DNA from 2 places in the Methylocystis sp. ATCC 49242 genome. Region 2 is predicted to be linked to the other one. Evidence: riboswitches for the same ligand, from Rfam matches in the RefSeq annotation. Region 2 holds a riboswitch; the other holds the start of a gene.
The links. Region 2 has a riboswitch for thiamine pyrophosphate ahead of MET49242_RS15360 (FAD-dependent oxidoreductase). Riboswitches for the same ligand answer to the same signal wherever they lie in the genome.
Positions count from the first base shown of each region.

Region 1: it holds a riboswitch for thiamine pyrophosphate, as region 2 does, so the genes downstream of both, thiC (phosphomethylpyrimidine synthase ThiC) here and MET49242_RS15360 (FAD-dependent oxidoreductase) in region 2, are expected to answer to the same signal.

Region 1 is NZ_KE124774.1:763,073-778,608, reverse strand. Features, by position in the region: gene dapB (4-hydroxy-tetrahydrodipicolinate reductase) at 1-566, opposite strand, end outside; gene mog (molybdopterin adenylyltransferase) at 710-1,255, opposite strand; gene MET49242_RS05590 (SulP family inorganic anion transporter) at 1,322-3,007, opposite strand; gene MET49242_RS05585 (carbonic anhydrase) at 3,581-4,243, shown strand; gene MET49242_RS05580 (hypothetical protein) at 4,333-4,560, opposite strand; gene thiC (phosphomethylpyrimidine synthase ThiC) at 4,830-6,656, opposite strand; TPP riboswitch at 6,743-6,836, opposite strand; gene MET49242_RS05570 (cation-translocating P-type ATPase) at 7,070-9,556, shown strand; gene MET49242_RS05565 (DsrE/DsrF/DrsH-like family protein) at 9,580-10,083, shown strand; gene MET49242_RS05560 (sulfurtransferase TusA family protein) at 10,095-10,322, shown strand; gene MET49242_RS05555 (OmpP1/FadL family transporter) at 10,514-11,854, shown strand; gene MET49242_RS05550 (Mrp/NBP35 family ATP-binding protein) at 11,933-13,057, opposite strand; gene MET49242_RS23940 (GDCCVxC domain-containing (seleno)protein) at 13,135-13,347, opposite strand; gene MET49242_RS05545 (2-oxo acid dehydrogenase subunit E2) at 13,344-14,297, opposite strand; gene MET49242_RS05540 (pyruvate dehydrogenase complex E1 component subunit beta) at 14,300-15,536, opposite strand, start outside.
Region 2 is NZ_KE124774.1:2,738,281-2,753,816, forward strand. Features, by position in the region: gene MET49242_RS26670 (thiamine phosphate synthase) at 1-830, opposite strand, end outside; gene MET49242_RS15350 (thiazole synthase) at 889-1,683, opposite strand; gene thiS (sulfur carrier protein ThiS) at 1,683-1,880, opposite strand; partial or broken gene MET49242_RS15360 (FAD-dependent oxidoreductase) at 1,873-2,859, opposite strand; TPP riboswitch at 2,876-3,029, opposite strand; gene MET49242_RS15365 (hypothetical protein) at 3,195-3,779, shown strand; gene MET49242_RS15370 (cell division protein ZapA) at 3,857-4,240, opposite strand; gene MET49242_RS15375 (DUF4164 family protein) at 4,242-4,526, opposite strand; gene gap (type I glyceraldehyde-3-phosphate dehydrogenase) at 4,763-5,770, shown strand; gene pgk (phosphoglycerate kinase) at 5,847-7,043, shown strand; gene hspQ (heat shock protein HspQ) at 7,162-7,494, shown strand; gene MET49242_RS15395 (invasion associated locus B family protein) at 7,589-8,305, opposite strand; gene MET49242_RS15400 (extracellular solute-binding protein) at 8,638-10,467, shown strand; gene MET49242_RS15405 (AMP-binding protein) at 10,464-11,549, shown strand; gene MET49242_RS15410 (SPFH domain-containing protein) at 11,615-12,607, shown strand; gene MET49242_RS15415 (NfeD family protein) at 12,623-13,087, shown strand; gene mutL (DNA mismatch repair endonuclease MutL) at 13,144-14,940, shown strand; gene msrB (peptide-methionine (R)-S-oxide reductase MsrB) at 15,041-15,536, shown strand, end outside.

The DNA.
Region 1 (15,536 bases), 2.0 Mb from region 2:
GCGCTGTGTTCGGAAAGGTCGATCCCCCTGCCCCGCGCCAAAGCCTCGCCGAGCAGCAGCGCCGTGCCCGACGGAGCGTCGACCTTCAGCCGATGATGCATCTCGACGATTTCCGCGTCCCATGCCGGCCCGAGCGCCTGCGCCGCGCGCTCCACGAGAACAGCGAGCAGATTGACGCCGAGGCTCATGTTGCCGGAGCGCACGACCGCCGTCTCCCGCGCCGCCGCGGCGATAGCGTCGAGGTCTTCCGCCGACAGTCCGGTCGTGCCGATGACATGGGCGACGCCCGCCCCGGCCGCGGCCTTCGCCATGGCGACAGTGGCGGCGGGACAGGAAAAATCGACGACGGCGTCGGCCCCGGCGAGAGCTGCGGCGACATCGCTGGTCACCGGAACGCCATTCGGCCCCTGGCCGAAGGCGGCGCCGCTGTCGGCGCCGATTGTCGCTGCGCCTTCGGCCTCGAGCGCCGCGACGAGGCGGACGCCCAGAGTATCGGGGATGACCTGCGTTAGCATACGGCCCATACGGCCCGCGGCGCCCACAACGACCAGACGCAAATCGTTCATCTTTGGAAGCCCCCGCCCGCAATTCGAGACGCGTTTGCGACGACTCGTCCCCTCAAACGCGCTCTCCCTATACAGGCGGCGGGGCAGGATGAGAAGCGGGCGGATTGTCGCCTTGGGCGATGGAAACCCACCCGAACGGGTAGTTATTTCGGCTTGGGGCGGAAGGCTTTCACGCGCGCCGGATCGGTCTCGATATAGGCGGCGCCGATGAGATCGAGGCAATAGGGCACCGCCGGCATGACGGCGTCAAGGCAAAGCTCTATCGCCGCCGGCTTGCCCGGCAGATTGATGACGAGGCATTTGCCTCTGTGCGCCGCCAGCTGGCGCGACAGGATCGCGGTCGGCGTCTGGGCCAGCGAGACGCTGCGCATGAGTTCCCCGAAACCTGGCAGTTCGCGCGGACAGGCGGCGAGCGTGGCCTCGGGCGTCAGGTCGCGCGGGCTCGGCCCCGTGCCGCCGGTGGTGACGACGAGATCGCAGCCGACATTGTCGGCCAGGTCGATCAGCGTGTCGCGCACGCTCTCGAAACCATCGGGAATAACGCGCCGCTCGATGCGGAACGGCGTCGTGAGCACGGAGGAAAGATAGGCCTCGATCGCCGGGCCGCTCTCGTCCTTGTAGACGCCGGCGCTGGCCCGGTCGGAGGCGGTGACGACGCCGATGACGGCGTCGCGTTTCGTGTCGGTCATGTGATTTCTCCCGCCGCCTGTTTGGCGCCTCGCGGCGGATTTGTCAGCCCGTGCGGCGCCGGCGCTCTACGCCGGCTCCGCTACAGTCCCTGCCCTTGCGGCATGGCTCGGCCAGATTTCGTTGTATTGGGCCATGGCGTCGTCGATCGTGGCGGCGAAATGCACCTGCGGCGGACGCACGCCATGGGCGAGCAGCGCGCGCCGAATATCCGCATTGGCGCCCGATATGAAAAGCTCCACACCCCTGTGATGCGTCTTGTGCGCAAGCCCTTCCATGACATTGCCGCCGGTCGAATCGAGGAAAGGCACCGCCGAAAAATCGATTATCAGCCCCCGGTGCGTATCGGAGATTCGATCCAGCACGGAGCCGATCGACGCCGCCGCGCCGAAGAAGAACGCGCCGGTGATCCGGTAGATGACGACTTCGGGATCCGCCGAGCGGGCCTCGTCGTAACCCGCCTCGTCGTCCGGCGCGTCCTCGCCGACGTAGGGCATATGGGTTTCGACCTCGGTCGCCTGCGACATTCTGTGAATGAACAGAACAGAACCCAGAGCGAAGCCGACGGTGATGGCCTCCGTCAGGTCGCGGAAGATGGTGAGGAAGAAGGTCGCGGCCAGAACGGCGGCGTCACCCCAGCCCGATCTCAGCAGGACCGCAATGGCGGGCCGCTCGATCATGTTCCACGCGACGATTGCGAGCACTCCCGCGAGCGCCGCCAGAGGAATGAAAGAGGCGAGTGGCGCGGCAAGCAGCATGAAAAGGAGCAGGAAAACCGCATGCAGTATGCCCGCGACTGGACCATGCGCGCCGGCGCGAACATTGGTCGCCGTTCTCGCGATCGTGCCGGTCACGCAGAATCCCCCGAAAAGCGCGGCGCCGATGTTCGCCGCGCCCTCCGCGACCAGTTCACAATTCGACCGATGACGCCGGCCGGTCATGCCGTCCGCAACGACCGCCGAGAGAAGCGACTCGATGGAGCCCAGCAGCGCGAAGGAAACCGCCGCCGGAAAAACCGCCCGAATTTTTTCGATGGAGAAATCAGGCAGGCTCGGCGCGGGCAGAACATTGGGGATGCCGCCGAATTTCGAGCCGATCGTCGTCACCGGAAGCCCGAGGGCCGCCGTGACCGCCGCAGTCGCAACGACGGCGATGAGCATTCCCGGCCAATGGGGGCGCACCTGCTTGAGGCCGACGATGACCGCGACCGTCGCAAACGAAAGTCCCATTGCGGCAGGCGTGAGCGTCGGAAGCGCCGACCACAGCACGGGCAGTTTTTCGAGGAGTTCCCCGGGCTCTCCGCCCGCAGGAAGCGTTAGCCCAAGGAGTTCCCTGATCTGGCTGGCGAAAATGATGACAGCGATGCCGGCGGTGAAGCCGACCGTGACCGGAAACGGGATGAATTTGATGAAGGTTCCTAGCCGCAGGAACCCGATTGCGGCCATGATCACGCCGGAGAGGAATGTCGCGAGGATCAGGCCGTCCATTCCATGCGTAGCGACGGTCGTCGCCACCAGAACGATAAAGGCGCCGGCGGGCCCGCCGATCTGAAAACGCGATCCGCCGAGCGCGGAAACGAGAAAACCGCCCACGATCGCCGTGAAAAGCCCTTGCGCGGGGCTCGCGCCGGAAGCGATCGCGATCGCCATCGACAACGGCAGCGCGACAATGGCGACCGTCAGACCCGCGATCGCGTCTGCCCGCAGCTGCGCGAGGCCATAGCCCTCCCTCAGCACCGTCAACAGCTTCGGCATGTAAAGTTCCGCGAGACCGCTGCGTTCGGACTGCCGTGTTCTTGCGATAGTTGGAACGGACAATTCTGATCTCCCTGATCTCGAGCGCGCGCGCCGGGCGGGTTTTCGCTGCGTAGCAAAGGGACGCAACGTTCTTCCGTGCTCGACCGGAACGGTTGCTCGTCATCGAGTTTCCGGAACGCGTTCATCCGAAGCGGGGCTTCCGCGAGAATTCGATCTCGCCCGTTGACGCGATAGCCCGCCCCGCGGCGCGTATTCGGAGCCCTTCCGGGATGTTTCCGGATTCTTTCCCGAATGTGTCTCCAATTAAGCATCAATATCGTAATTTCATAGCTCCACACTAACAAATATCGCTAAAGCCAATGTGAACTCGCCGAGAGCGGGGATTTCGCCCCGCCGCGGGGATAGAGTGGCGCCATTGGGAGGCGCGAGATATTCGTGAGTCTTGGTCCCATGACAAAAAATATTTCTGGAGCTTTGCTCTTTTGTTTCTGGCGGCTTTAGTCGTCCGATAGCGAAATCCGGGTCTTTCCGGCGAATTGCTGCGAGGAATGAAACAAGCGGCGGACAGCGATGCAATCGATAGAAAGACTTCTACTCGAGAACAAGGTTTGGGCGGCGGAAACAAAGCAGCGAGACCCGAACTACTTCAAGGAAATGGCGCAGAACCAGAGCCCCGAGTTTCTCTGGATCGGCTGTTCGGACAGCCGCGTGTCCGCGGTCACGATCATGAACCTCAGGCCCGGTGAAATCTTCGTCCAGCGCAACATCGCCAATCAGATCATCGCAACGGACTTCAATTGTCTGAGCGTGATTCAATATGCGGTCCAGGTGCTGAAAGTGCGGGACGTGATCGTGTGCGGCCATTACAATTGCGGGGGCGTCAAAGCCGCGATGTCGCCTCAGGACCCGGAACTTTTGCTCGCCAACAAATGGCTGATGCACATCAAGGATCTGTACAAGCTACACCGTGAAGAAATCGACGCGCTGCCGACCAAGAAGGAGCAACTTGAGCGTCTCGTGGAGCTGAATGTTATCCATCAGGTCTACAACCTGTCGCATCTGTCGATCGTGCAGGACGCTTGGGAAAAGGACAGAAGCCCGACGATCCACGGTTGGGTCTACAGCATCAGCGACGGCATACTTCAGCCGCTCATCACATTGCCGCCGGGTAGCGACATCGACGTAATCTTCAAGCAGAAGCGTGTGCGCAAGACGCCCGTCCCGGTGGGCTGACGCGGAACGGCGTCGAGGCGCATCCGCTGAACAGAAACGCCCGGCCGAAGCCGGGCGCGTGACTGAACCTCGGGTGAGAGGTCCGAAGCTCAGACGAACATTCCGAAGATGCCGGAAAGAATGGCGAAGACGATGACGGTCGCGGTGACGATGCCGACGTCGTTCGTGCCCCACATGGCGAGGATAAGACCGAGGACCGCTCCCGCCGCGCCGCAGATATAGACGTTCGGCGTCATGGCGAAATCAAAGGAACGCATGCCGGTGTATTTGTCCTTCGGCATGCCGGGCTTGTCCATGTTCGAGTCGCTGCTGGACATATTGGATCCTCCTTCGGGACGCGCGCTCCACGGGCGGATTTCAAAGGGCGGAGCGACGAAAACTACGGAGAGTAAGGTGGTCCTGTGGATGGGGTCCGAATAGACTGTTTGTGGTCAAAAGGGGGCCGTTCCTCGCCAAAGTGACTCGAACAAAGCGACGCTGGAGCTGCCGGAAACGTCGGCTTCGGCGCCTGGCCCCTGTCGGACGAAAAAAGCCGGTCGCATTTCCGCGACCGGCTGGAGGCCTTCCGAGGCTCGCTTTGGAGAGTTCAGCCCTCCACGTAAATCTTCGCGCCCTTCTCGAGAAACTCCGCGCTCTTTTCGGCCATCCCCTTCTCACGTTCAGCGATGGCGGCGGCCTCCTCCCGCAGGTCGCGCGTGATCTGCATGGAGCAGAACTTCGGCCCGCACATCGAGCAGAAATGCGCGACCTTGTGCGCCTCTTTGGGCATGGTCTCGTCGTGATATTCCCGCGCCGTGTCGGGATCGAGGCCGATGTCGAACTGATCGTTCCAGCGGAAATCGAAGCGCGCGCGGCTCATCGCGTCGTCGCGCTCGCGCGCGGCCGGGTGACCCTTGGCGAGATCGGCGGCGTGGGCGGCGATGCGATAGGTGATGACGCCCGTCTTAACGTCGTCGCGGTCAGGCAGGCCGAGGTGCTCCTTCGGCGTGACGTAGCAGAGCATCGCCGTGCCGAACCAGCCGATCATCGCCGCGCCAATGCCTGACGTAATGTGGTCGTAGCCCGGCGCAATGTCGGTGACGAGCGGGCCGAGCGTGTAGAAAGGCGCCTCGCCGCAGGCCGCGAGCTGCTTGTCCATATTCGCCTTGATCTTGTGCATCGGCACATGGCCGGGGCCCTCGATCATGACCTGACAGCCCTTGTCCCAGGCGATCTTCGTCAATTCGCCCAGCGTCTCCAATTCCGCAAATTGCGCGGCGTCGTTGGCGTCGGCGTTGGAGCCGGGACGCAGTCCGTCGCCGAGCGAGAAGGAGACGTCATACTTTCGCATGATGTCGCAGATCTCGTCGAAGCGCTCGTAGAGGAAGCTCTCCTTGTGCTTGGAGAGACACCAGCGCGCCATGATCGAGCCGCCGCGCGACACGATGCCCGTGACGCGATTGGCGGTGAGCGGCACGTAAGCGAGACGCACGCCAGCGTGGATGGTGAAGTAATCCACCCCCTGCTCCGCCTGCTCGACGAGCGTGTCCTTGAACACTTCCCAGTCGAGCTTGAGCGCGTCGCCGCCGACCTTCTCGAGCGCCTGATAGATCGGAACAGTGCCGATTGGCACGGAGGCGTTTCGGATGATCCAGTCGCGGATGTTGTGAATGTTGCGGCCGGTCGAGAGGTCCATGACCGTGTCGGCGCCCCAGCGGATCGCCCAGACCATCTTCTCGACTTCTTCCGCCACGGATGAGGTCACGGCTGAATTGCCGATGTTGGCGTTCACCTTCACGAGGAAGTTGCGGCCGATGATGACCGGCTCCAGCTCCGGGTGATTGATGTTCGCCGGAATGATCGCGCGGCCGCGCGCGATCTCGTCGCGCACGAATTCGGGCGTCACGAATTCGGGTATCGCCGCGCCGAAGCTCTCGCCGTCGGCGATGCGCTCTTTTGCGGCGTCGAAGGCGCGCTCGCGGCAGAGGTTCTCGCGATGCGCGACATAGATCATTTCTTCCGTGACGACGCCGGCGCGGGCAAATTCGAGTTGCGTGACGGGCGCCGATCCGGCGGCGCGATAGAGCTTGCGCTCGGCCGGGCACGGCGGCACGAGACGGTCGCCCTCGGCGAAGCCATTGTCCTCTGGCTTGATCGCGCGGCCCTGATAGGTCTCGAGCCCCGTGCGCGTTGCGAGCCACGGGCGCGCCGAAGGAAGGCCCGCCAAGAGGTCAGGCGTAAAGGCCTCGCATGTATATGGCCCCGACGGGTCATATACGCGCAGCGGCGGCTCGCCCGCGGACGGGTCCAGCGTGATTTCGCGACAGGGAACGCGAATGTCGTCGCGACCCGGGGGCGAGGAATAGATCTTGCGCGACTTGCCGATCGGGCCGGTGGTGACGCTCGCGGGCGTGCGTTTGTCGTGGATGTTCATGTCGCGCTCCTTCATCGCGCTCCTTAAAGGGGAGCGGACGTGTGGGCCGGGGCACGAAGCGCGGAATACGGGCTAGAGGACCGAAGCGGCCCTGAACCTGGCATTCCCTCCGCCGGCATGACCCGGATCAGGTTCGACGGGTGCTTCTCAGCCGCGAACGCGGCGCCCCTCGCCATTGGAAGGAAGGTAGCGTGTTAGCCCTTTCCTCGCAAGATCGCCGCCCAAGTCGGGCAGTTCACAACATCGACGCGCGGAAGCGCTCGATGTCGCAAGAGATCCCGACGAGGGCGCGCAGGTCCAGCGCCTGAAAAAGGGCGGCAAATGTTGAATGTCCGGAATGAAATCCCGGGGCTTTCCCCTGATGGGGTAAGCTGCTTTACATTTAGGATGATCCACTCCAATCCGGATACCGCATGACGCCGCGAAACTTCCAGGGTCTCACCTCCGGGGAAGCCGCTCGCCGCCTTGCGCAGTTCGGACCCAACGCCCCGCCCGAGGCGCCGCCGCTCGGTTTCTTCGCCATCGCGCTTCGCACGCTGAAAGAGCCGATGTTCGCGCTGCTCATGGCGGCGGCGGCGCTTTATCTCTTCGTCGGAGACCTTGGCGAGGGCCTGTTCATGGTGGCCGGCGCGGCTGCGTCGATTTCGCTGGTCGTCGTGCAGGAGTTGCGCAGCGAGCGCGCGCTGAAGGCTTTGCAGCGGCTCGCCGAGCCAATGGCGCATTGTCTGCGCGACGGCGAGCAACGGCGGATCCCGGCGCGCGACCTCGTGCCGGGAGACGTCATTCTCGTCGGCGAGGGCGAGCGGCTTCCGGCCGACGGCGTCCTGCTTTCGGGAGACGCCCTCGTCATCGACGAGTCGATCCTCACGGGCGAGTCGGCGCCCGTGACCAAGACGCTCGCTGGCGACGGCGCGGAGCTGGCGTTTCCCGATCCCGGCGGCGATTACACGCCCTTTCTCTATGCCGGCTCGATGATCGTTCGCGGCTCCGGCGTCGCGGAAGTCGCGCGCACGGGGGCGCGCACGGCGGTTGGCGGACTCGGCGCCTCGCTCGCGGCGATACAGGGAGAGCCGAGCCCCCTGCAACGCCGCACCGGCGAACTGGTTGCGAAACTCGGCGTGTTCGCCCTGATTTTCTGTGGGGTCGTCATCGTCGCCTACGGGCTCGTGCATGGCGACTGGTTCGAGGGCGCCATTGCCGGGATCACGCTGGCGATTGGTCTGCTTCCCGAAGAGTTTCCGATGGTGCTCGCGATATTCCTCGCGCTCGGCGCCTTTCGCCTCGCGGGCCGCAACGTGCTCGTCCGTCGTTCCTCGGTGACGGAGACGCTGGGATCGACTTCGATCCTCTGCGTCGACAAGACCGGCACGCTCACGCAAAACCGCATGACCATCACGGCCCTTTCCACGGGCCACGGAATAAATCCCGTTCCGGAAGCTCCGTCCGCGGACGAACATCGCTTGTTGCGCGCGGCGCTGCGCGCGTGCTCGCAGAACCCGGTCGATCCGATGGATCGCGCGGTCCATGCGCTCGCGGCGAAACTCGGCGTAACAACCGCAGGAACGCCGATCGAGAGCTTCCCGATCAGGCCGGAGCTTCTGGCCTTCATTCAATCCTGGCGGGTCGAGGATGGTGTGACGAAGGCCGCGAAGGGGGCGCCGGAGGCAATACTCCGTCTGGCTCATTCAACGGACGACGAGCGCGCCCGTTACAAGACCGTCGTCGAGGAGATGGCGAGACGCGGCCTGCGGGTCCTCGCGGTCGCGCAAACGCAACCCGCGCCCGAGGACCGCCTCGAAGAGGCAAGCTTCGCCGTTCTCGGCCTTCTGGCCTTCGAAGACCCCGTTCGCGACGATGTTCCTCACGCCGTCGCCGCGGCGCGGCGCGCAGGCGTGACCGTGGCGATGATCACCGGCGACTATCCCGCGACCGCTCTCGCCATCGCCCGTGAGGCAGGAATCGACGCGCAAGCCGGCTTTCTCACCGGCGTCGACATCGCCGACACACCGCCCGAGCAACTGCCCGACAAGATCCGCGACATTCGCGTCTTCGCGCGCGTGACGCCGACGAGCAAGCTCGCGCTGGTCGAGGCGTTCAAGGATGACGGCCATATCGTCGCGATGACAGGCGACGGCGTAAACGACGGTCCGGCGCTCGCCGCCGCGCATATCGGCATCGCCATGGGCCAGCGCGGCTCGGACGTCGCGCGCGAGGCGGCGCATATTGTGCTGCTCGACGACAGATTCGCTTCCATCGTCGCGGGCGTTCAGCTCGGACGCCGCATATTCACCAATCTGCGCAAGGCGCTCACCTACGTCACCGCAATCCATGTGCCGATAGCCGGTCTCGCGCTGGCGCCAATCCTGATGGGACTGCCGCCGCTCCTGCTGCCGCCGCATGTGGTGCTGATGGAACTGATCATCGATCCCACCTGCTCGCTCGTCTTCGAGGCCGAGCCCGGCGAAACCGACGCCATGCTGAGGCCTCCGCGCCCGCGCAACGAGCCCCTCTTCGGAACGCGCGACCTGACTCTAGGCGCTGTACAGGGCTTCATCGTGTTCCTGGCCGTGATGAGCGTCTACGTCATCGACAATGGCTTCGGCGTGCCCGAGCCCGAGGCGCGCGGCCTCGCCTTTGCCACGCTCATTGTCGGCAATCTCACGCTTGCGCTTTCGAACGCCTTGCCAAAGGGCGTATCGCCCTTCGCCCGCGAGAACATTATTTTCTGGGTGGTCGCGGCGGCCGCTCTGTCCATCCTAGCAGCGGGGCTTTTCTTTCCGCCGCTGGCGGGGCTCTTGCGCTTTGAGCCGCCAGACGGCATCAGACTGGCGTTTGCAACGCTGCTCGCCCTGAGCGCGGGCGGCTGGTATGGGATGTGGCGCCGCCTTATCGACTTCTGAGCGCGCGCATCGTAGGAGCCTTCATGACCGACGCTTCCGGCGTTGATAACCGCAAGTCCATGGCGATCATCGTGTCGAAAGGCACGCTCGACTGGGCCTATCCGCCTTTCATTCTGGCGACGACCGCCGCTGCGATGGACATCGACGCGACGCTGTTCTTCACCTTCTATGGCCTCGGGCTCTTGAAGAAGAAGCTCGACCTCGAGGTTTCTCCGCTCGGAAATCCGGCGATGAAAATGCCGATGGCCGGCATGCATCTCGGCATGCCCAATCTCGTCGCCGCCCTGCCCGGCGTCACCGCGGGCGCGACGGCGATGATGAAGAACATGATCGAGAAGAAGGGCGTGGCGAGTATTGAGGAACTGCGCGACGTCGCGCTCGAAAGCGGCGTGAAGCTCGTCGCCTGCCAGATGACCATGGACCTCTTCGAGTTCAAAAAGGAGGACATGATCGACGGCGTCTCCTTCGGCGGAGCCGCGACCTATCTCGAACAGGCTGTCAAGGCCGACGTGAACCTTTTCATCTGAACGGACGAATCATGGCTGATAAAACTGTCGACGCGCGCGGGCTGAACTGCCCGCTCCCGATCCTTCGCGCCAAGAAGGCGCTGGCCGAAGTGCCTGTCGGCGGCGCGCTCGAAGTCCTGACGACGGACCCCGGCTCGGTCGCGGATTTCGCCGCCTTCGCCCGCCAGACCGGTAACGAACTCGTGACATCGGAGCGGGAAGCCGAGCATTACCGGTATGTTATCCGACGTACGGCGTAGCGTGTAAAAGCCGATGATTGCCTCAGTCGCCCACATAACGACTGTTGCAATAACGTAACGTCCACCCGAATTTTTAACTTGAGCGCTGCCTTAGCCTGCCTGCGACAAGGCAAGTCTGTTAATTTTTCGAATATCGCAAAAGCGTTTCAGCGCTGCGACGCGATTTTCGAGACCAGACCAGGCCGCTCCAGATGACCAAATCTTATTCGCGCCGATTCGCATTCGCCGTGTCCGCGATCGTCCTCGGAGCCGTCTCGGCGGCCCATGCGGCCGACGGTTATTTCCTGATCGGCTATGGACCACGCGCAAAAGCGCTGGGCGGCGCCGGCGCCGCCGATCAGCGTGACGCCATGGCGCTGTCGACCAACCCAGCGAGCATCGTCGGTCTGGAGCGCCAGTTCCAGCTCGGCCTGACCGGCATCGTCGCCGATCGCGGCTACAAGACGACCGGAACGCCGCGCGTGCTCGCGCCCGGCGAAGTGCAGAGCGGCCGCCCCTGGTTCCCGGTGCCGAACAGCGGCTACGTCCAGCCGATCGACGCCAATTCCGCATGGAGCATCGTCAGCTACGCCAATGGCGGCATCAACACCGCCTATGACTGGGGTCATTACCGTGCGCCCTTCGGCGGTCCGCTCGGCGGCGGCTTCGCGGGCGTCGATCTGCATCAGGGCTTCATGAGCGTCGGCTACGCTCGACGCTTCGCCACGCCCCTCGGCGCGATCTCCATCGGCTTCGCGCCGACCATCGCCGTGCAGATGATCAATGTGCAGGGCCTCAAAATGTTGTCGCCCCTTTCCTCCAACCCCTGGGAAATGTCGGACATGGCCTTCGACTGGTCATGGGGCGGCGGCGTGCATGCGGGTCTTCTGTGGAGCATCACCGACAAATTCCGCTTCGGCTTCTCTGGCTCGACGCCGATGTGGATGTCGCGCTTCGACAAATACGCCGGCCTCTTCGCGGACGCCGGTCGCTTCGACATTCCCGCCAACATGCAGGCGGGCCTTGCCTATGACGTCCTGCCGAACCTCACGGTCATGATGGACTGGCGACATATTTTCTACTCGGCCGTGCCGGCGCTCGGGAACCCGACGAATCCCACGCTCTATCGTTCGCTCGGCACGGGCTCGGGTCCGGGCTTCGACTGGACGGACGTCGACTCCGGCGCCATCGGCGTCGAGTGGCGCTATTCTCCGGCGCTGACGTTGCGCACCGGCTATCACTACAGCACCAATCCGCTGCGCTGGCGCTCCGTGACGGTCAACGCCCTGTCGCCGATCATTAATCGCCATCATGCGAGCGTCGGCGCGAACTATGTCGTCACGCCGAATTCATCCGTGGATTTCGCCTTCGTCTACGCCTTCAAGAACTCCTTCACCGGCATCGAGTGGATTCCGGCGCAGCCGGGCCTGCCCTTCGGCGCGCCGAACCCACGTGCGACAATTTCACCCTGGGTGCAGGGTATGGAGTTCACATTAGGCTATAATTATAAATGGGATGCGGGTGATCATTCGCTGATCCCCACCCATTTCTAGCGTTGTGACAGCTCCCCGACGACCGATGTGGACGTCTGACTGGGCGCGCCTTCAGCAACTGGAGGCGCGCCTGTTTTTTCAGCCGACGACGATATTGGGGGCCGCGCGCTGCTTTTGCGTCTCGAGCAGCGTTTTCACCTTGGCCGCAAGATTGAGATAGACCGCCGCCTGCGGGCTGTTCGGCTCGGCGCCGACCACAGGGCGACCGGAATCCGAAGTCTCGCGAATCTTGATGTCCAGCGGCGCCTCGCCGAGGAAGGGAACGCCCATCTTTTCGGCGTCGTGACGCGCGCCGCCATGTGCGAAAATCTCCGACCGGCCGCCGCAATGCGGGCACAGGAAATAGCTCATGTTCTCGATGATGCCGAGGACAGGGGCTTCGACCTTCTGGAACATGGCGACGGCGCGGCGGGCGTCGATCAGCGCCAGGTCCTGCGGCGTCGAGACGATCACCGCGCCAGCGAGCGGCACCTGCTGGGCGAGCGTCAACTGCACATCGCCGGTGCCCGGCGGCATGTCGACGACGAGCGCATCGAGTTCGCCCCACTTCACCTCGCCGAGCATCTGCGTCAGCGCCTGCGTCACCATTGGCCCGCGCCAGACCATGGGCACATTCTCGTCGACGAGCAGGCCCATCGACATGATCTTGATCCCGTAGGCTTCGAGCGGCACGAGCTTTCCGCCCTCGACCGCCGGTTTTTGCGAAAGGCCGAAGAGGCGCGGCATGGAGGGGCCGTAAATGTCGGCGTCGAGCAGGCCGACGCGCCAGCCCTGCGCCGCGAGGCCGAGCGCCAGATTGGCGGAGGTGGTGGATTTGCCGACCCCGCCCTTCCCCGAGGCGACGGCGATGATGAAGCGGATCTTCTCCAGCGCCGGCGCAAGGCCCTTGCGCGGGGGCGGCGCGGCGGGCGCTCCGTGAGAATGGCCGTGGTGGTCATGGGCGTGGCTGTGGCCAGCGGCGCGCGGGGCGCGTTCGGCCGTGAGCGTCACGACGGCCGCCTCGACGCCCGCAATGGCCTTCACCGCTGTTTCGGCGGCCTTGCGCGCAGCCTCCCAGGCCGCGCCCTGCGCCGGGTCGCCGGCCAGCGAGACAAACGCTTTTGCGCCCGACAAGGTGATCCCGCTAACCGCGCCCGCGAGCGGCGCGCCGCCGGGCCCGTAAAGATTTTCAAGAGCTTTGAGGATGTCCGCTTCAGTCGCCACCGGCCGCTCCTTGTCAATTTAGAGTTATTCTAGACAAGGATATGCCGCTATTCGCGTCCCGCGTCCATGGGAAACGGCTATTTGGACGCCGAACAGCAGCGCCCTTCCGTCTGCACCGGCGGACACGGAACGTCGCCGTATGAACAGAACACACAGCAGTCGCCCGTCTTCGGGGTGAGCCGAGCGCGGCAGGACGGGCACTCATGCACGACGACGCAGGCGTCCTGCGGCATGGTCAGGATTTCCGAGGCGCCGCAGTGGGGGCAGGTAAGCGTGGATTGCAGCTTCACGCGAACAGCGCCATCGGATGTTCGATCAGCCGCTTGAACTCCGCCAGCAGCTCGGCCCCGAGCGCGCCGTCGATGGCGCGATGGTCACAGGACAGCGTCACGCTCATGATATTTGCTACCGCCGCCGCGCCGTCGCGAACGACCATGCGCTGCTCGCCCTTCCCCACCGCGAGGATCGTCGATTGCGGCGGGTTGATCACGGCGGAAAAGTTGCGAATACCGTACATGCCAAGATTGGAGACCGCCGAGACCCCGCCCTCATACTCATGCGGCTTGAGCTTGCGTTCTCTCGCGCGCGCAGCGAGTTCCTTCACCTCTTCGGAAATCTCGCGCACCGTCTTCGCCTGAGCATTGCGCACGATGGGCGTAATCAGCCCACCAGGGATCGCCACCGCCACGCCGATGTCGGAGGCTTTGTGCTTGAGCATCAAGTCGGGCGTGAAGGTGACGTTGGCCTCAGGCACGCGCTGCAGCGCCAGCGCCAGCGCCTTGATCACGTAATCGTTGACGGACGTCTTCCATTCCGGCGCGCCATCGGCGCCCTTGGGCGCGGCGGCGTTGAACTCCTCGCGCAACCGCAACAGCGCGTCGATCTCGCAATCGACCTCGAGAAAGAAATGCGGAACGGTCTGGATCGACTCCGTCAGCCGCCGCGCGATGGCCTTGCGCATCGAGTCGTGCGGAATTTCCTCGTAGGAGTCGATCTCGTAAAATTTGCGCGTCGTCCCGGCGGAGGGCGGCGCGGCGAGCGGAGCCGCCGGAGTGGTTGACGGAGCCTTTCGGGCGCCGCCGCCGGCAATCGCGTCCTTCACGTCGCGCTCGATGATGCGGCCGTGCGGACCGGAGCCTTGCAGCCCCGCAATATCGAGCCCCGCCTCCTTCGCCAGACGGCGCGCCAGGGGCGACGCGAAGATCCTCGGCGCGCCGCTGTCGGGTGTTACGAGCGCCATCGTCATGTCCTGTAAAGAACCGTCTTCGCCGCCGCGATTACTTCCGCCGCGCTGGGCAGCGCAAGCTTTTCGAGATTGGCGGCGTAAGGCATGGGCACGTCTTTTCCGGTGACGCGCATGACCGGCGCGTCGAGATAATCGAACGCCTCCTCCTGCACCCGCATGGCGATCTCCGCCGAGACGCCGCACTGCGACCATCCCTCCTCGATCGCAACGCAGCGCCCGGTCTTCTTCACGGATTCTATGACTGTCGCGCTATCCATCGGGCGCAACGTCCGCAGGTCGATGACCTCCGCCTCGATCCCATCCTTGGCGAGTTCATCGGCGGCGGCGAGCGCGTAGGTCATGCCGATGGAGAAAGAGACGAGGGTCACGTCCTTGCCCGCGCGCGCGACGCGGGCCTTGCCGATCGGCAGGACGAAGTCCTCGATCGCGGGCACGTCGAAAGATTTGCCGTATAAAATCTCGTTCTCGAGGAACACGACCGGATTGTCGCTGCGGATCGCAGCCTTCAGCAGGCCCTTGGCGTCGCTGGCGTTGGACGGCGCGATGACGATCAGCCCCGGCACTTGCGAATACCAGGCCGAATAGTCCTGACTGTGCTGCGCTCCAACTCGCGCCGCCGCGCCATTTGGGCCGCGAAACACGATCGGGGAGCGTATTTGCCCGCCCGACATATAGAGAGTCTTGGCCGCCGAATTGACGATGTGATCGATGGCCTGCATCGAGAAATTGAAGGTCATGAATTCGACGATCGGCCGCAGCCCAGCGAATGCGGCGCCGACGCCGATGCCGGCGAAGCCATATTCGGTGATCGGCGTATCTACGACGCGCCTGGGGCCGAACTCCTGCAAGAGGCCTTGGGTGACCTTGTAGGCGCCCTGATATTCGGCAACCTCCTCGCCCATAACGAACACATTGGGATCCCGGCGCATCTCTTCCGCCATGGCGTCGCGCAGCGCTTCGCGCATCGTCATGGCGATCATCGTCGTGCCCGCGGGAACCTCCGGCTCGCCGCTCACTTTCGGCGAGGGCGCGATCGTGGTCTGCGCCGGCTTCGGCGGCGCGGCGGCCTCGGCTTCCTCCTTGCGCTGCGCCTTGTCCTCCTCGCCGGGTGGCGGCGGCGCGGGCGCTTCGACGGTCGACGCGTCCTCGCCCTCGCCCGCGATCACCGCGATCGGCGTGTTGACGGCGACGTTCTCCGTCCCGCCCGGCACGAGGATGCGCGCGAGCACGCCT
Region 2 (15,536 bases):
AGCTGAAGCACGCGGCCGTTCTCCTCGACAAAATAGTGAGCCGAGACTTCCGCGATGGGGCTGCACAAAAGCTCCAGCGCGCTCTCGCCCGTCGGCATGCCGGTGTAATGCAGAATGAGCGCAGAGATTGGCTTCGCGCGCGGGCCGTGATTGGGCGAGGGAAAGACGCGGGCGCCGGAATGATCCGGCGCGAAGGGACGCGTCAGCTCCGGCTTGTCGCGCCAGGGAGCGGTCGCCATGAGCCATTCGATGGTGCGCGATTCGGGATCTCTGGCTCGCAAGACGTCGGTGACGACGCAGGCGCTGTCGGCGCCGGCGGCAAGCGCGAGACAGGCGCGGGCGGACGTCAGGCCGCCGATGGCGACGAGCGGAATGTCGCCGATGCGCCGCTTCCAGAGGCCGAGCCTGTCGAGCCCCTGGGGGGCGAATTTCATCGTTTTCAGCAGCGTCGGCCATACCGGCCCGAGCGCGACATAATCGGGCGCGAGCGACAGGGCGCGGTCGAGTTCGGCGTCGTCATGGGTCGAAACGCCGAAGCGCACGCCATGGCGGCGCAGCGCGTCGATGTCGGCCGTGTCGAGATCCTCCTGCCCGAGATGCACGAAGTCGCAGCCCGCGTCGATCGCGAGACGCCAGTAATCGTTGACGATGAGCTGCGCGCCGGCCGCGCGGCAAAGATCGCGGGCGCGGGCGATTTCCCCGCGCAGCTCCGGTTCGGGCCGATCCTTGACGCGCAGCTGCGCGAGCCTGACGCCCAGCGGCAGCAGGCGCGCGAGCCAGTCGGAATTTTCGACAATGAGATAGAAGGGATCCAGATTCAGCGCTGTCACCGGCGGCTCCTTGTCGCAACCAGCCATAGACGGGCGAAGCGCAAAGGGAAATAGGGGCTTATCCGAGCTTGTCGAAAGGCCGGCCGATGACGGGCGTCGAGGGCTCGGCCATGTCGCGCGGCGTCATGGGCTTGGCCAGAAAGGCCGCGCGGCCGGCCTCGACCGCGAGGCCGAAGGCGCGGGCCATGCCGACGGGATCGCCCGCGCGCGAGACGGCCGTGTTGAGCAGCGCCGCGTCATAGCCCGTCTCCAGCACGGCGGCGGCGTGGGACGGCGCGCCGAGCCCCGCGTCCACGATGAGCGGAACGTCGGGGAAATGCGCGCGCAACGCCCGCAGCGCGAAAGGATTGTTGAGGCCGCGCCCCGAGCCGATCGGCGCCGCCCAGGGCATGAGCAGTTCGCAGCCGGCGTCGAGCAGCTTTTCCGCAACGACCAGATCGTCGGTCGTATAGGGAAAGACCTTGAAGCCTTCCGCGGCGAGAGCCCGCGCCGCCTCCACGAGCCCGAAGACGTCCGGCTGCAGCGTGTCCTCCTCGCCGATGACTTCGAGCTTGATCCAGTCTGTCGCGAAAACCTCGCGCGCCATCTGCGCCGTGGCGATGGCTTCCCTGGCGGTCCGGCAACCCGCGGTGTTGGGAAGAACCCGCACGCCGAGATCGCGGATCAGGCCCCAGAAGCTCTCGCCCGCGCGGGAGCCCCCCGCCTCGCGGCGCAGCGACACTGTGACGATTTCGCATCCCGAGGCCCGAATGGCGTCGGCGAGAATCGCGGGCGAAGGATAGCGCGCCGTGCCGAGCAGCAGGCGCGAACGCAATGTCGCGTCGTAGAGCGTCAGGGGATCGACGGCGGTCATCACCCCCCCTGCCGCGGCGTGACGATCTCGACCGCGTCGCCCTCGTGCAGCACGGTGATTTCGCGATCCTTGTCGCGCACGAATTCGTGGTTGAGCGCCGTGCCGACCTTCTGGTCGCCATAGCCGAGTTCGGCGAGCAGGCTTTGCAACGTCGTCGCGCTCACCTCGAGCGGGCGGCCGTTCACTTCAATCTGCATCCATGACCTCCGGGAAACGAGCGTCATCGAGAATGACGCGGACCGCGCGACGCGCCAGCGCCGGCGCGAGCAGGAAACCGTGTCTGTAAAGTCCATTGATATAGAGAGTGCGCCCGCGTCTTGTAAGGCGCGGGAGATTGTCGGGGAAAGCCGGCCGGACATCGGAGCCCGTCTCGACGATCTCGGCCTCGGCGAAGGCGGGATGGATGGCGAAGGCGGAATTGACAAGCTCCACCACCGAGCGCGCCGTCACCCGCGCGCGCTCCTCATTCTCGATCATGGTCGCGCCGACCATGAAAAGCCCACCGCCGCGCGGCACGACATAGACGGGGCGGCGCGGATGCAGCATCCGCACGGGACGCGCAAGCGAAATCTCGTCGCTGCGCAGAATCAGCATCTCGCCTTTCACTCCGCGCAATCCGGGCAGCGCGTCGCGGGCGGCGAAGCCACGGCAATCGACGATCCAGTCGGGCTCCCCGGCGAGCGTCTCGACCTCGACGCCGAAATGCTGCGCAACATTTTGCATTGCAGCAAGGCGTGCGGCGAGCGCAGCGAGCGCAGCGCGCGGGTCGAGATGCGCCTCTTGCCGAAAATAGAGCGCCGCGTCGAAGCGCCCGGCGAGATCCGGCTCCAGCGCGGCGAGGCCGGCGGCGTCGAGCCGCTCGAACTGCTCGGTGCGGCGGGCGAAGTCGGCGAGTTCGGCGCGTTCGCGCGGCGGCGCCACGACGAGGCTGCCGGCGACCGCGGCGACGGGAACTTCGCGCGTCCAGAAGTCCAGCGCCTCTTCACCGAGCTTCGCGACGATCGGCTCGGCGCTCTCCAGCTCGCACCAGGGGGCGATCATGCCGCCGGCGTAGCGCGAGCAGCCCTGCCCCGGCGCGGCGGCGCGCTCGACCAGCTCCACCTCGACGCCGGCGCGCGCCAGCTCATGGACGGCGCACAGACCGGCGACGCCGGCGCCGATCACCCGCGCGCGCATGGCGCGCCTCTTTCCGTCGACAAGCGAAACACCATCCCTCCGCCAGCATTCAACTGGATCAGGTTCGAAGGGTCGCCACGCCCCGCGTCCGCCCTGGACGCGCTCCGCAGCCTCTCAGCCCCCTGGCGGCGCGACGACGGCCGCCGGGCGGGGCTCCCCCGGCTCTGGATGAGAGTCGCGCGAAACAGCCGGCGGCGTCAAGCGTCTGAATTGCGGAGAAAAGCGCGCCCGGGCGCGGCGCTTCGCTCTTGCCAGACAGGCGGCGATAGCCCACTTTGGCGACCAAGAAGCGCGTGAGCGACAAGAATCAGCGCGCATATCCGGGAGAAACATTCATGTTCGGCAACAAGAAAATGGCCGGCGTCCGCGCGACGCTCGCCGCGCTCGCCCTTTGCGGCGCCATCGGCTTTTCGGCCGCGCCCGCGCAGGCGGCGAAACTCGGCCCCTATTTTCCGATTCCCAACGGTTTCAACCTTACTGGCATCGCCCGCGACGCCCTGCTGAACATTCAGACGAGCTGGCTGCAGAACGGCCTCGACAATCTCGAGAAGGCGAAGAAGGAAACCGCGGAAGCCCTCGAAAAGGCGAAGGACGGCGCGCAGGATCAGGTCGCCGCGCTCGAGGAGAAGCTCAAGGGCCTCGACAAGATGATCGAGGACACCAAGGCGGAGCTCGAAATCGCCAAGGACACCAATCCCAGCCGCGAAGTGCAGGCCGAGCGCAAGAGCAAGCTGCTGCTCAACCTCAATCAATGGATCAACGAGCTGAACCATCTCGCGACCGAGCAGATGAAGATCGCCATCCTGAAGGACGGCGTCGAGGCGATGGCCGCGCAAAACCGCAATTATCAATTGTCCGAACAGGCGGACAATCTCGAAAAGGCCAAGCGCGACCCGAGCATCGAGAACTGGGGCAAGTAAAGGTCCGTCGTCGTCACGACAGCGAAAATCCCATGGCGGACCCATGGGATTTTTTTCGCGCGAATGCGCCGGGCGGGTTAGGGAAATTCGTCGCGCGGGGCTGCGGATTTCTGCAAATCGGCGTTGAGCCGCTCCAGCCGGCGCGCGGCGTCCTCCAGCGCGCCCGCGACGCGAGCCTCCATCGCGGCGCTCGCCTTTCGCGCGGCGTCGAGTTCCGCGCGCAGGGCGGCGATGTCCATCTCCATCGCCTGCGCCCTGCCGCGCGCGTCGGTCGCCTCGTCCGCGATGGCCAGCGCCGCCATCACCACGATGCGCTGGTCGCCGATTTCGCCGAAGCCCTCCCGCATCGAGAGGATCTTGCCTTCCACATAGCGCGCAAGCTGTTCGAGCCGCGGCTCCTCGCCGTCCTCGCAGGACATGCGATAGGTCCGCCCGGCGATGGTGACGACGACGGCGGCCATTTCAGCCTCTGTTCGTTCCGCCGAGCACGGCCGCGACGCCGGCGCCGGCGTCGTCGAGCCGGCGCAACACCTCGTCGCGGGCCTTCTCCAGCGCGCTGATCCGCGCGAGCGCGGCGTCGAGATCGAGCGCGAGCCGGGCGCGGTCATCCTGCATGATGGCGAGTTCCTCCTCCAGCTCGGCGCTGGACACGTCGTCCTCGAGCTTGAGGGAGACCGAGCGTTCGAGCTGGTCGAGCGCCGCGGTCAAGCGGGCCAGCGCGCCGTCGAGCTTTTCAGGATTCGTCATCGCCGAGCGTCGCCCAGTTCGGGAGGGGCAGGAGAGGTTTCGGCGCCGATTCGCCGCCAATCGTTTGGTAGCATGAATCGGACAAATCCCAAGCTGCCGGTCGCGACCGAAGGGCGCGTTGACAGGGGGGCGCGAGGTGCTATCACACCCTCGCCTCGAAAAGCCGGCGCGACGCGCCCGCGCCGCAGGCCAGAGCCGCCCATGAGCCAGCCGGCGGCGATAAGGAGTTTTGCCAAATGACCGTGAGAGTGGCGATCAACGGCTTCGGACGTATCGGCCGCAACATCCTCCGTTTCATCGTCGAATCCGGCCGCACGGACCTCGAGGTGGTCGCCATCAACGATCTCGGCTCGGTCGAGACGAACGCGCATCTCCTGCGCTACGACTCCGTCCACGGCCGCTTCCCGCAGGAAGTGAAGGTCGCGGGCGACACGATCGACGTCGGCCGCGGCCCGATCAAGGTCACCGCCATCAAGAACCCGGCCGAACTTCCCTACAAGGACCTCGGCGTCGATGTGGCGCTGGAATGCACGGGCCTCTTCACCGCGCGCGACAAGGCGAAGATGCTGCTCGACGCCGGCGCGAAGCGCGTGCTGGTCTCGGCCCCCGGCGACGGCGCGGACCTCACGGTCGTTTATGGCGTCAATCATCAGAAGCTGACGAAGGATCACCTCATCGTCTCCAACGCCTCCTGCACCACGAACTGCCTCGCGCCGGTCGCCAAGGTGCTGAACGACGCGATCGGGATCGAGAAGGGGATCATGACGACGATCCACTCCTACACTGGCGACCAGCCGACGCTCGACACCTTCCACAAGGATCTCTACCGCGCCCGCGCCGCGGCGCTCTCCATGATCCCGACATCGACGGGCGCCGCCAAGGCCGTCGGCCTCGTGCTGCCGGAGCTCAACGGCAAGCTCGACGGCTACGCCATTCGCGTGCCGACGCCCAACGTCTCGGCCGTGGACCTGAAATTCGTCGCCAAACGACCGACGACCAAGGACGAAATCCACGCCGCTATCATCGCGGCCGCCGACGGTCCGATGAAGGGCGTGCTCGCCTATACGACGGAGAAGCTCGTCTCCTGCGACTTCAACCATAATTCCGCGTCCTCGACGTTCCATCTCGACCAGACCAAGGTGATGGACGGCAATCTCGTCTCCATCCTGAGCTGGTACGACAATGAATGGGGCTTCTCGGGCCGCATGACGGACACCGCGGCGCTGATCGGCTCGCTGATCTGAGGACCGCCGCCTGACATTTCGACGCGGACCGCCCTGGTCCGCGTCGGCCTTTTTTGAAGAACGATTGGAGTGGCGAATGGCCTCCTTCCGCACCCTCGATAACGTCGACGTCAAAGGCAAGCGCGTGCTGCTGCGCGTCGATCTCAACGTGCCGATGGAGGAAACGCGCGTCACCGACGCGACCCGCATCGAGCGCATTCTGCCGACGATCAACGAGATCGCGGAGAAGGGCGGCAAGGTGATCCTGCTCTCCCATTTCGGGCGCCCCAAGGGTCAGCGCGTCGACGAGGATTCGCTGCGTCAGGTGCTGCCGACGCTCGAACATTATCTCAAGCGCAAGATCGCCTTCGCCGACGATTGCGTCGGCGCGCCTGCGTCCGCCGTCGTCGACGCGATGAAGGACGGCGACATCGCGCTTCTGGAGAACACCCGCTTCCAAAAGGGCGAGGAGAAGAACGACCCGGCCTTCGTCGAGGAAATCGCGAAGCTCGGCGACATTTTCGTGCATGACGCCTTCTCGGCCGCGCATCGCGCCCACGCCACGACGGAGGGCGTCGCTCACAGGCTCCCGGCCTATGCCGGCCGCACCATGCAGGCGGAGCTAGAGGCGCTGGAGTCGTCGCTCACCAATCCCGCGCGGCCGGTGATGGCCATCGTCGGCGGCGCCAAGGTTTCGACCAAGCTCGAGCTTCTCGGCAATCTCGTCTCCAAAGTGCAATATCTCGTCATCGGCGGCGGCATGGCCAACACTTTCCTCGCCGCGCAAGGCAAGGCGGTCGGCAAGTCGCTGTGCGAGCACGACCTCGCCGGCTCCGCCCGCGGCATTCTTGAAAAGGCGAAGGCGGCCAATTGCGTCGTGGTCCTGCCCGTCGACGCCACGGTGGCGCAGAAATTCGAGGAACATGCGCCCTCCCATATCGTCTCGGTCGACCATGTCGGCGAAAACGACATGATCCTCGACGTCGGGCCCAAGACCGTCGCCCATGTCGAGGCGCTGCTCGCGCAGTGCAGGACTCTGGTGTGGAACGGCCCCTTCGGCGCCTTCGAGCTGCCGCCCTTCGACGAGGGCACCAACGCCGTCGCGCAGACGGCGGCGCGTCTCACGGTCGAAGGCAAGCTGCTCTCGGTCGCGGGCGGCGGCGACACGGTCGCGGCGCTCAATCAGGCGCATGCGGGGCAGGAATTTTCCTACGTGTCCACGGCCGGCGGCGCCTTTCTGGAATGGCTGGAGGGCAAGACTCTGCCGGGCGTCGCGGCGCTGCAATCACAGTAGGCGTCCGACTTTTCCCCATAGCGCCGTCGCGGGCGCCCCGCGTGGCGCCGTTGACGACGCCCGCCGCCCTGCGCTACGAAAAAGCCGGAGTGAACACCGCGTAAAAGGCGTCGTAAGAATGCCGCGAGAGAGCATCGCAAAATTCGCGATCGGCCAGGTGGTCAAGCATCGCCGCTATCCGTTCCGCGGCGTGATCTATGACGTCGACCCGGTGTTCGCCAACACCGAGGAATGGTGGCTGTCGATCCCCGAGGAGCTGCGCCCGCGCAAGGACCAGCCCTTCTACCACCTCTTCGCCGAAAACGCCGAAACCGAATATGTCGCCTATGTGTCGGAGCAGAATCTCGTGCCCGACACCTCCGGCGACCCCGTGCGCCATCCGCAGGTCGAGGAGACCTTCGAGCGCGACGAGGAAGGCGTCTATCGCGTGCGCGCGCCGAAAAGGCATTGAGGTTCAATGGGCGGCTGCGCCGCCAGACCTTTCGATAGCAAGGGACAAAAAACGCCCGCGAAAAACTCGCGGGCGTTTCTGTTCTGCGACGAACTTACTTCTTCCCGGCCGGAGCCGGGGCGGCGGCGCCTTTCGCGGCCTCGAGCTTCTTGCGCTCTTCCTCGGCCTTCTTCTGGAGCTCTTCCTGCAGCTTTTTCTGCTGCTCCTCGAGCACCTTCGGGTCGACCGCCGGGCCGTCGAAGGCCTTGCCGAAATTGGTCAGCGGCAGGTAGAAGGTCACCTCGTTGTTGGCCTGGTTCTTGACGACGACCGTCATCTTCTCGGCCTTCTTCATGCCGTCGACGAGCGCCTTCTTCACCTTCGCCTCGGCGAAGCAGCCGTTCGGGAAGCAGATCTCGAAGGCGCCCGACTCCATCGAGCCCTTGTCGACCGCGAAGCGGAAGCCCGGCTTCAGCATCAGGCCCGGCGGCAGAAGGAGGCGGATGATCTTGGTGTCGTCGCCCTTGGGATCGTAAACGGCGAGGGCGAGCAGCGGCTGCGGCGGATCGCCTTCCTTGCCGACCGCGCCGAAGTCTCGGGTCGTGTAGCAGATTTCCTTCTTGGTCTGGGGGTCTGAGCCGCAGACCTTCGTCCAGTCGGGCTGCACCGGGGCGAGAGTGGCCGTGATCGGCCCCTGGGGCTGCGCCGCCTGCTGCTGGGGCTGCTGAGCGCCGCCGGCTGCGGGGGCCTGCTGGGCCTGCGCCGCTGCGCCGGCGAGCAACATGGCGCCGGCAAGGGCGATCGCGCAGGACCGCGGGAAGTAGATCGACATCGATAAGTCCCTTTCGATTGTCAGCTGGCCGGCGCCCAACGACGCCGGAAAGAAGTTTCAAGGTCGCGTCATCGCGGGGCCCGCCCGCACGCTGCGGCGCCAAAAACCCGACGCCGTGGAACCCTTGCCCCATACCGCGTTTCGGCCCGTCGCGCCCTGGCGGCGAGACGAACGTCAAGCTCATACATGGTCGCAGCGGCGATTTCCAGCCGTTCGACGGCGCTCCGGCGCCCCGCAGGGCGCGGTTTTCACGGAAAAAGCCAAAAAATGCGGCCGAATGAGGCATGGCCCCTGCTTCAAGCCGCCGGAGGTTGGACTATGGTCGAGGGATGATGACTTTAGCGATTCGCGCGCGCCGCGCCGGACTCCGCCCGTTCGTCGTCGCTTTTCTGGGCGTTTTACTCTCCGCGCCCGCAAGCGCCGCGGAACCGACTCACGGCCTCGCCATGCATGGCGCGCCGGCCCTGCCGCCCGACTTCGATCATTTCCCATACGCCGAGCCGCAGGCGAAGAAAGGCGGGAGGCTGCGCGTCGGCCTCGCCGGCACTTTCGACAGCCTCAATCCGTTCAACCTCAAATCGGGCTCGGCGGCGCAGGGGCTCGTCGGCAATGTCTTCCAGAGCCTGATGGCGCGCTCGCAGGACGAGCCTTTCACGCTCTATCCGCTGATCGCAAAATCGATCGACGTCGACGCCGCCCGCACGCGCGTGACCTTTCATCTCGACCCGCGCGCGCATTTTTCGGACGGCAAGCCGATTACCTCCGAGGACGTGCTGTTCTCCTTCAACCTGCTCAAGACGAAGGGCCGGCCGCAGCAGCGCATCGCCTACGGGCTGGTGAAATCCGTCGACGCGCCCGATGCGCAGACGGTGAAGTTCGACCTCTCCGGCATCGGCGACCGCGAGCTTCCGCTCATTCTCGCCATCATGCCGGTGCTGCCGAAACATGCGACGGACGTCGAGCGCTTCGCCGACGCGACGCTGGCGAAGCCGCTCGGCTCGGGTCCCTATGTGATCGACGACGCGAAAGCCGGCGCGCGGCTGCTGCTGCGACGCGATCAAAACTACTGGGGCGCGGATATTCCCAGCCAGCGCGGCTTCTACAATTTCGACGAAATCGACATCCAGTATTTCCGCGACGGCAATTCGCTGTTCGAGGCCTTCAAGGCGGGGCTTCTCGATTATCGCGAGGAAACGAGCACCACCCGCTGGTCGACGGGCTATGATTTCCCGGCGCTGCGCGAGGGGCGCGTCGTGAAGGAGGCGCTGAAGAACGATAACCCGAAGGGTCTCGAGGGTTTCGTCTTCAACACCCGCAAGCCCGTGTTCCGCGACATTCGCCTGCGCGAAGCGCTCGGCATGATGTTCGACTTCGAATGGGTCAACGCCAATCTATATTCGGGCCTCTACACGCGCACCAAAAGCTTCTTCGACGAGTCGGAGCTGTCCTCCTCGGGCCGTCCCGCCAGCGCGAAGGAGCGCGCGCTGCTCGCCCCCTTCCCCGACGCCGTGCGCCCCGACATTCTGGAAGGAACATGGCGCCCGCCGGTGAACGACGGCACAGGCCGCGACCGCGAGATGGCGAAACGCGCGCTCGAACTGCTCGCCTCCGCCGGCTATCGCGTCGAAGGCGACGCGCTGACGAAGGACGGCGAGCCCGTCGCCTTCGAGATCATGGTCAAGGACCGCAATCAGGAGAGGCTCGCGCTCAACTACGCCTCCTCGCTCCAGCGCATCGGCGTCGACGCGCGCGTGCGGCTCGTCGATGAAGTGCAGTATCAGCGCCGGCGCCAGAAATTCGACTTCGACATGATGATCGGCCAGTGGCTGGCCTCCGCCTCGCCGGGCAATGAGCAGCGCATGCGCTGGGGCTCCGCCAGCGCGACGCAAGAAGCGTCGTTCAATCTTGCAGGCGCGTCGTCGCCCGCGATCGACGCGCTGATCGCGGCGCTGCTCGCGGCGCAGAGCCATGAGGATTTCGTCACGGCGGTGCGCGCCTACGACCGCGTGCTGCTTTCGGGTTTTTATGTCGTGCCTTTGTATCACGCGTCCGAACAATGGATCGCGCATTCGACCGACATTGCGCGCCCCGCGAGACTGCCGCGCTATGCGCAGCCGCTGTTTGGTCCGACGCTGGAGAGCTGGTGGAGAAACAATCCATGACCTTTCGCGCCGCCGCGCAAGCCCTCGACGCTTCTCTCGCGCGGACGCATCCTCTGACGCAATTCGGCTTCGACGCCCTCGTCGCCGGCGCCGCGCGTCCGCGACCCGGCGCGCCCGCCTTCGTCGACCGGCACGGCGACTCGACGGACGACGTAAGTTACGCCGACCTCTATCAGCGCGTCGGCGCCTTCCTCGCGCGGCTGCGCGGCTTCGATTTCGCGCGCGGCGAGAAAATTCTCATCTGCTGTCCGCCAGGCGCGCAGGCCTTCGTGGCGCTCACCGCCGCCGTCGCCGCGGGACTCGATCCGGTGCTCGCGCCCCTGCCGCTGCCGATGCGGCGCGCGGCTGTGGCGAACGCCGCCCGCGCGCAGCGCGTCTGCGCGCTCTTCGCGCCCGCGCGTTTCTGCGGCGTGGATTTCGAGGAGCCTCTGCTGTCGATCGCCGCCGAGACGCCGTCGGTGCGCCTCATCGGCGCGCTTTCGGGAACGCTCGACGGCGCGGGCGATTTCTCGCCAGCCATGCTGGAGGCGCCGCTGTCGCCGCGCGCGCGGCTCGCCGACGACTGGAGCGCGGACGAGCGCGCGCTGGTCGGCGCGCTCGACGACGTCGGCGCCATCGACTTTTCCTCGCAGGGCGCCCTGCTCGCCGGGGCGCTCGACCTCGTGCGCCTCACCCGCGACGCAGGCGACGCGCCGATCCTGTCGCTTGCGGCGCCGAGTTCGCTCGGCGCCCTCATCGCCGGCCCGCTCGCAGCGCTTCTCGCCGGCGCGCCGCTGCACTATCTCTCGCCCTTCACGGCGGAGCGTTTCCTCGAAACGCTCGACGCCCTCGGCCCGACGCGGCTCGTCATTCCCGCGGTCGTGCTTCCCGACCTCGCGCGCGCGGGCCTGCTGACGAATGGCGCGCTCGTTTCGGTCTGCGCGCTATACCCCGGCGCGGCGACGGCGCCCGGGATCGACGCCGCCGACGCCTGCCCGATCGTGGAGCTGCGGCTCGACGGCGGGGCCGTTATCCTGCGCGACGCCGGCGCCTCCCATGCGCCGGCGCACGCCGAGCCGGCTCACGCCGCCCTAGATTATTAGCGGCGCCCGGTTCACCCGACCGACCGGCGTCGCATTCTTCGCGAACTGCCCCAATGGAGGCGTCAATGGGTTTTGCGCTTTTCGTCATCGGCGCCGGCGCGATCGGTCTTTTGATCCTGGATCGCAGCTTCAATCTCGGCCTGCCGATCGGCCTTTTCCACAATCCGCTGTTCTGGTTCGCCTATGTCGCGCTGCTGGCGCTCTCGACGATGGTGCGCTTCGTGCGCCAGCAGGAGGTGCTGGTCGTCGAACGCCTCGGCCAGTACAACCGCACGCTCACCGCCGGCATCAATTTCGTCTATCCGATCGTCGAGCGCGTGGCTTACGCTTTCGACATGCGCGAGCAGGTGATCGACGTGCCGGAGCAGGACGCGATCACCAAGGACAACGCCACCGTCACCATTGACGGCGTTCTCTATTACAAGATCGTCAACGCCAAGGACGCCGCCTATGGCGCGCAGGACATCCGCCGCGCCATCATCAATCTGGCGCAGACCAGCATGCGTTCGGCGATCGGCTCGATGGAGCTGGACAAGACCTTCGAGAACAGAAGCGAGATCAACGAGCGGGTGGTGCGCGCGGTTTCCGACGCGGCGCAGCTCTGGGGCGCGCATGTCACGCGTTACGAGATCAAGGACATCACAATGCCGGAGTCGCTGCGCCAGTCGATGGAGCGGCAGATGAAGGCCGAGCGCGACAAGCGCGCCGCCGTGCTGGAGTCCGAAGGCGTAAAGCAATCGGAGATCAACCGCGCCGAGGGCGAGAAACAGGCGGCGATCCTGCGCGCCGAAGGACAGGCGAAGGCGATCGAACTGGTGCGCACGCAGATCACGCAGCAAGGCGGCGATCAGGCCGTGCAGCTCGAAGTCGCGAAATCGGCGATCGAGCAATATGGCCGCCTCGCCAAGGCCGGCAATTCGCTGGTGCTGATGGGCGACGGCGCCGATCCCGCCGGCTGGATCGCGAAGGCCATGGCGGTGTTGAACACGGTGAACGCCGCCGAGACGCCGAAAGAGGCGTCGCGCCGCGCGCAGCAGCCCTGGCGCCAACCCGAGTGACAGCGGAGAGCATGAATGGAGCCGACGTTCTTCTATGATCCCGCAAACGCCAGCCTGATCGTTGGCCTCGCGCTGCTCGGCCTCGACATCGTCGTCATCGGCCTGTCGCCGGTGATGTTCTTCGCGCTCGGTTCGCTCGCGACGAGCGCGCTGCTCTTCGCGAGCGGCTGGCGGCCGTCGCTCATCGAAACGACGGCCATCGCCGCCGGCGCGAGCCTCCTCATCGCCATTCTCGGCAAGGGGCCGCTGCAGCGTTTCCAGCACGCGGACGTGCAGGAGGACCAGAGCAGCGACCTCATCGGCCGCGAACTGACGACGACGCATGAGGTGACGAAATCCGGCGGCCGCGTGCATTGGTCCGGCGTGACCTGGGAGGCGCGCCTCGCGGCGGGCGCGCCCGTCGAAACACTCGCGCCGGGCGCCCGCGCGCGGGTGACGCGGGTCGAGAATCTCGTGCTGGTGCTGGAGCCTGTAGCTTGACGGGCCGTCTCGAATAACGACGCGTCCACGACGCTCGGCATGCTATGAAGCGCCCCATGCCCGTTCGCCGCCTCGATCCCATCCTTGTCGACCGCATCGCCGCCGGCGAGGTGGTCGAGCGCCCGGCCTCCGCCGTGAAGGAACTGGTCGAGAATGCGCTCGACGCCGGCGCGACGCGCATCGACGTGGCGATCGAGGAAGGCGGCAGAAAGCTCATCCGCGTCATCGACGACGGCTGCGGCATGGATGAGAACGATCTCGCGCTCGCTGTCGAACGCCATGCGACCTCGAAGATCCCCGACGGCGATCTCACTCATATCGCCACGCTCGGCTTTCGCGGCGAGGCGCTGCCGTCCATCGCCGCTGTCGCCGATCTCACCATCGACACACGGGCGCAGAATGCGCCGCACGGCTTTTCGATCCGCGTCGAGGCGGGCGACAGGCGTGGTCTCACTGCGAGCAGCTGGCCGCGCGGCACGCGAATCGAGGCGCGCGCGCTCTTCGCCGCGACGCCGGCGCGTCTGAAATTCCTCAAGACCGAACGCACGGAGACGGCCGCCGTCGTCGATGTCGTGAAACGCCTCGCCATGGCGCATCCCGATGTGCGTTTCGGCTTTTCCGCCGACAATGGCGCGCTCTTCGATTACCCCGCCTGCGGCGACGACGCGGCGGGCCGGGCGCGGCGCATCGCGCAGGTGCTCGGCGAGGAGTTTCGCGCCAACGCCATAGAGATCGACGCCGAGCGGGCGGGCGTGCGCCTGACGGGACTGGCGAGCCTGCCGACCTACAATCGCGGCAATGCGCAGCTGCAATATGTCTATGTCAACGGACGCCCGGTCCGCGACAAGCTCTTCGCCGGCGCCATTCGCGCCGCCTATCTCGACTTCCTCAGCCCCGACCGTCATCCCGTCGTCGCGCTCTTCATCGGCTGCGACCCGCGAATCGTGGACGTCAACGTGCATCCCGCGAAAGCCGAGGTGCGCTTCGCCGACCCCGGCCTCGTGCGCGGCCTCGTTGTCGGCGCGCTGAAACAGGCGCTCGCGGAAAAGAGCCATCGCAGCGCCGACACGGCGCGCGCGGCGGTCGAGACATTCGCGCGCGCCAACGCCGCGCGACATGACGCGCCCTGGCGCGCGCCGCCACCCGCGAACTGGGACATTCGGCACTCTCCCCACGCGCCTTCGGGATTTGCGGAATCGCCGCAGGCGGCTTTCGACGTCGGCGCGCCGGCGGCGGACGCGCGCGTTCATGAAGCGCCGGCGCAGGATACGGACGCGCCGCTCGGCGCCGCGCGCGCGCAGTTGCATGAAACCTACATCATCGCGCAGACGCGCGACGGGCTCGTCATTGTCGATCAGCACGCCGCGCATGAACGCCTCGTCTATGAGAAGCTCAAGCGTCAGCGCGAGGAGACGGGCGTCGCGCGTCAGATGCTGCTGATCCCCGTCGTCGTCGATCTCGACGAATCGCGCATGAATGCGCTCGCCGGCGCCTTCGACGAACTCGCCGCGCTCGGACTCGCGCTCGAGCCCTTCGGTCCGGGCGCCGTGCTGGTGCGCGAGGCGCCGTCCATTCTGGGCGAGGTCGATCACAGGCGTCTTGTCGAGGACATCGCCGATCTTCTCGCCGAGGATGGCGACGCGCGCGGCCTCTCGCGCCGGCTCGACCATGTGCTTGCGACCTGCGCCTGTCATCATTCCGTGCGCGCGGGCCGACGCCTCGGCGCAGCGGAGATGAACGCTTTGCTGCGCGAAATGGAGACGACGCCCGGCGCCGGCCAGTGCAATCACGGCCGCCCGACCTATGTCGAATTGAAGCTCGCCGACATCGAGAAGCTCTTCGGGCGCAAGTAAGGTTGAGCCGCCGCGAACGGCGCCTATTTACGCTCCATGACGAAACAACGCCGCCATTGCATGCGCAGCGCAGCAATGCGGCAGGCGACAAGGGCGCTCCATGAACCGCCGCACCATTATGACCAGCGTTTACGCTCTCGCGTTTCTTCCGGCAAAAATCCGCGCCGCGCAGTCGGTGCAGATAGAAGCTTTCGACGCGGCGGGGAAAAGTCTCGGCGTCTCCAACGTCGACAAGGTCGTCAGGACCGAGGCGGAATGGCGCGCGCAACTGTCGCCGCTCGCCTTTGAGGTCACGCGCAGGGAAGGCACCGAGCGCGCCTTCACCGGCCCTTACTGGGACGCGCATGACGACGGGCTCTTCCGCTGCGTCTGCTGCGACACGGCGCTTTTCGACTCGAAAACCAAATATGATTCCGGCACAGGCTGGCCGAGCTTCTTTGCGCCTATCTCGAAGAACAACGTCATCGAGAGCGCGGACAATTCCTTCGGCATGCGGCGCGTCGCCGTCTCCTGCAAGCGCTGCGACGCGCATCTCGGCCATGTCTTCACCGACGGGCCGAAGCCTACGGGTCTGCGCTATTGCATGAACGGCGTCG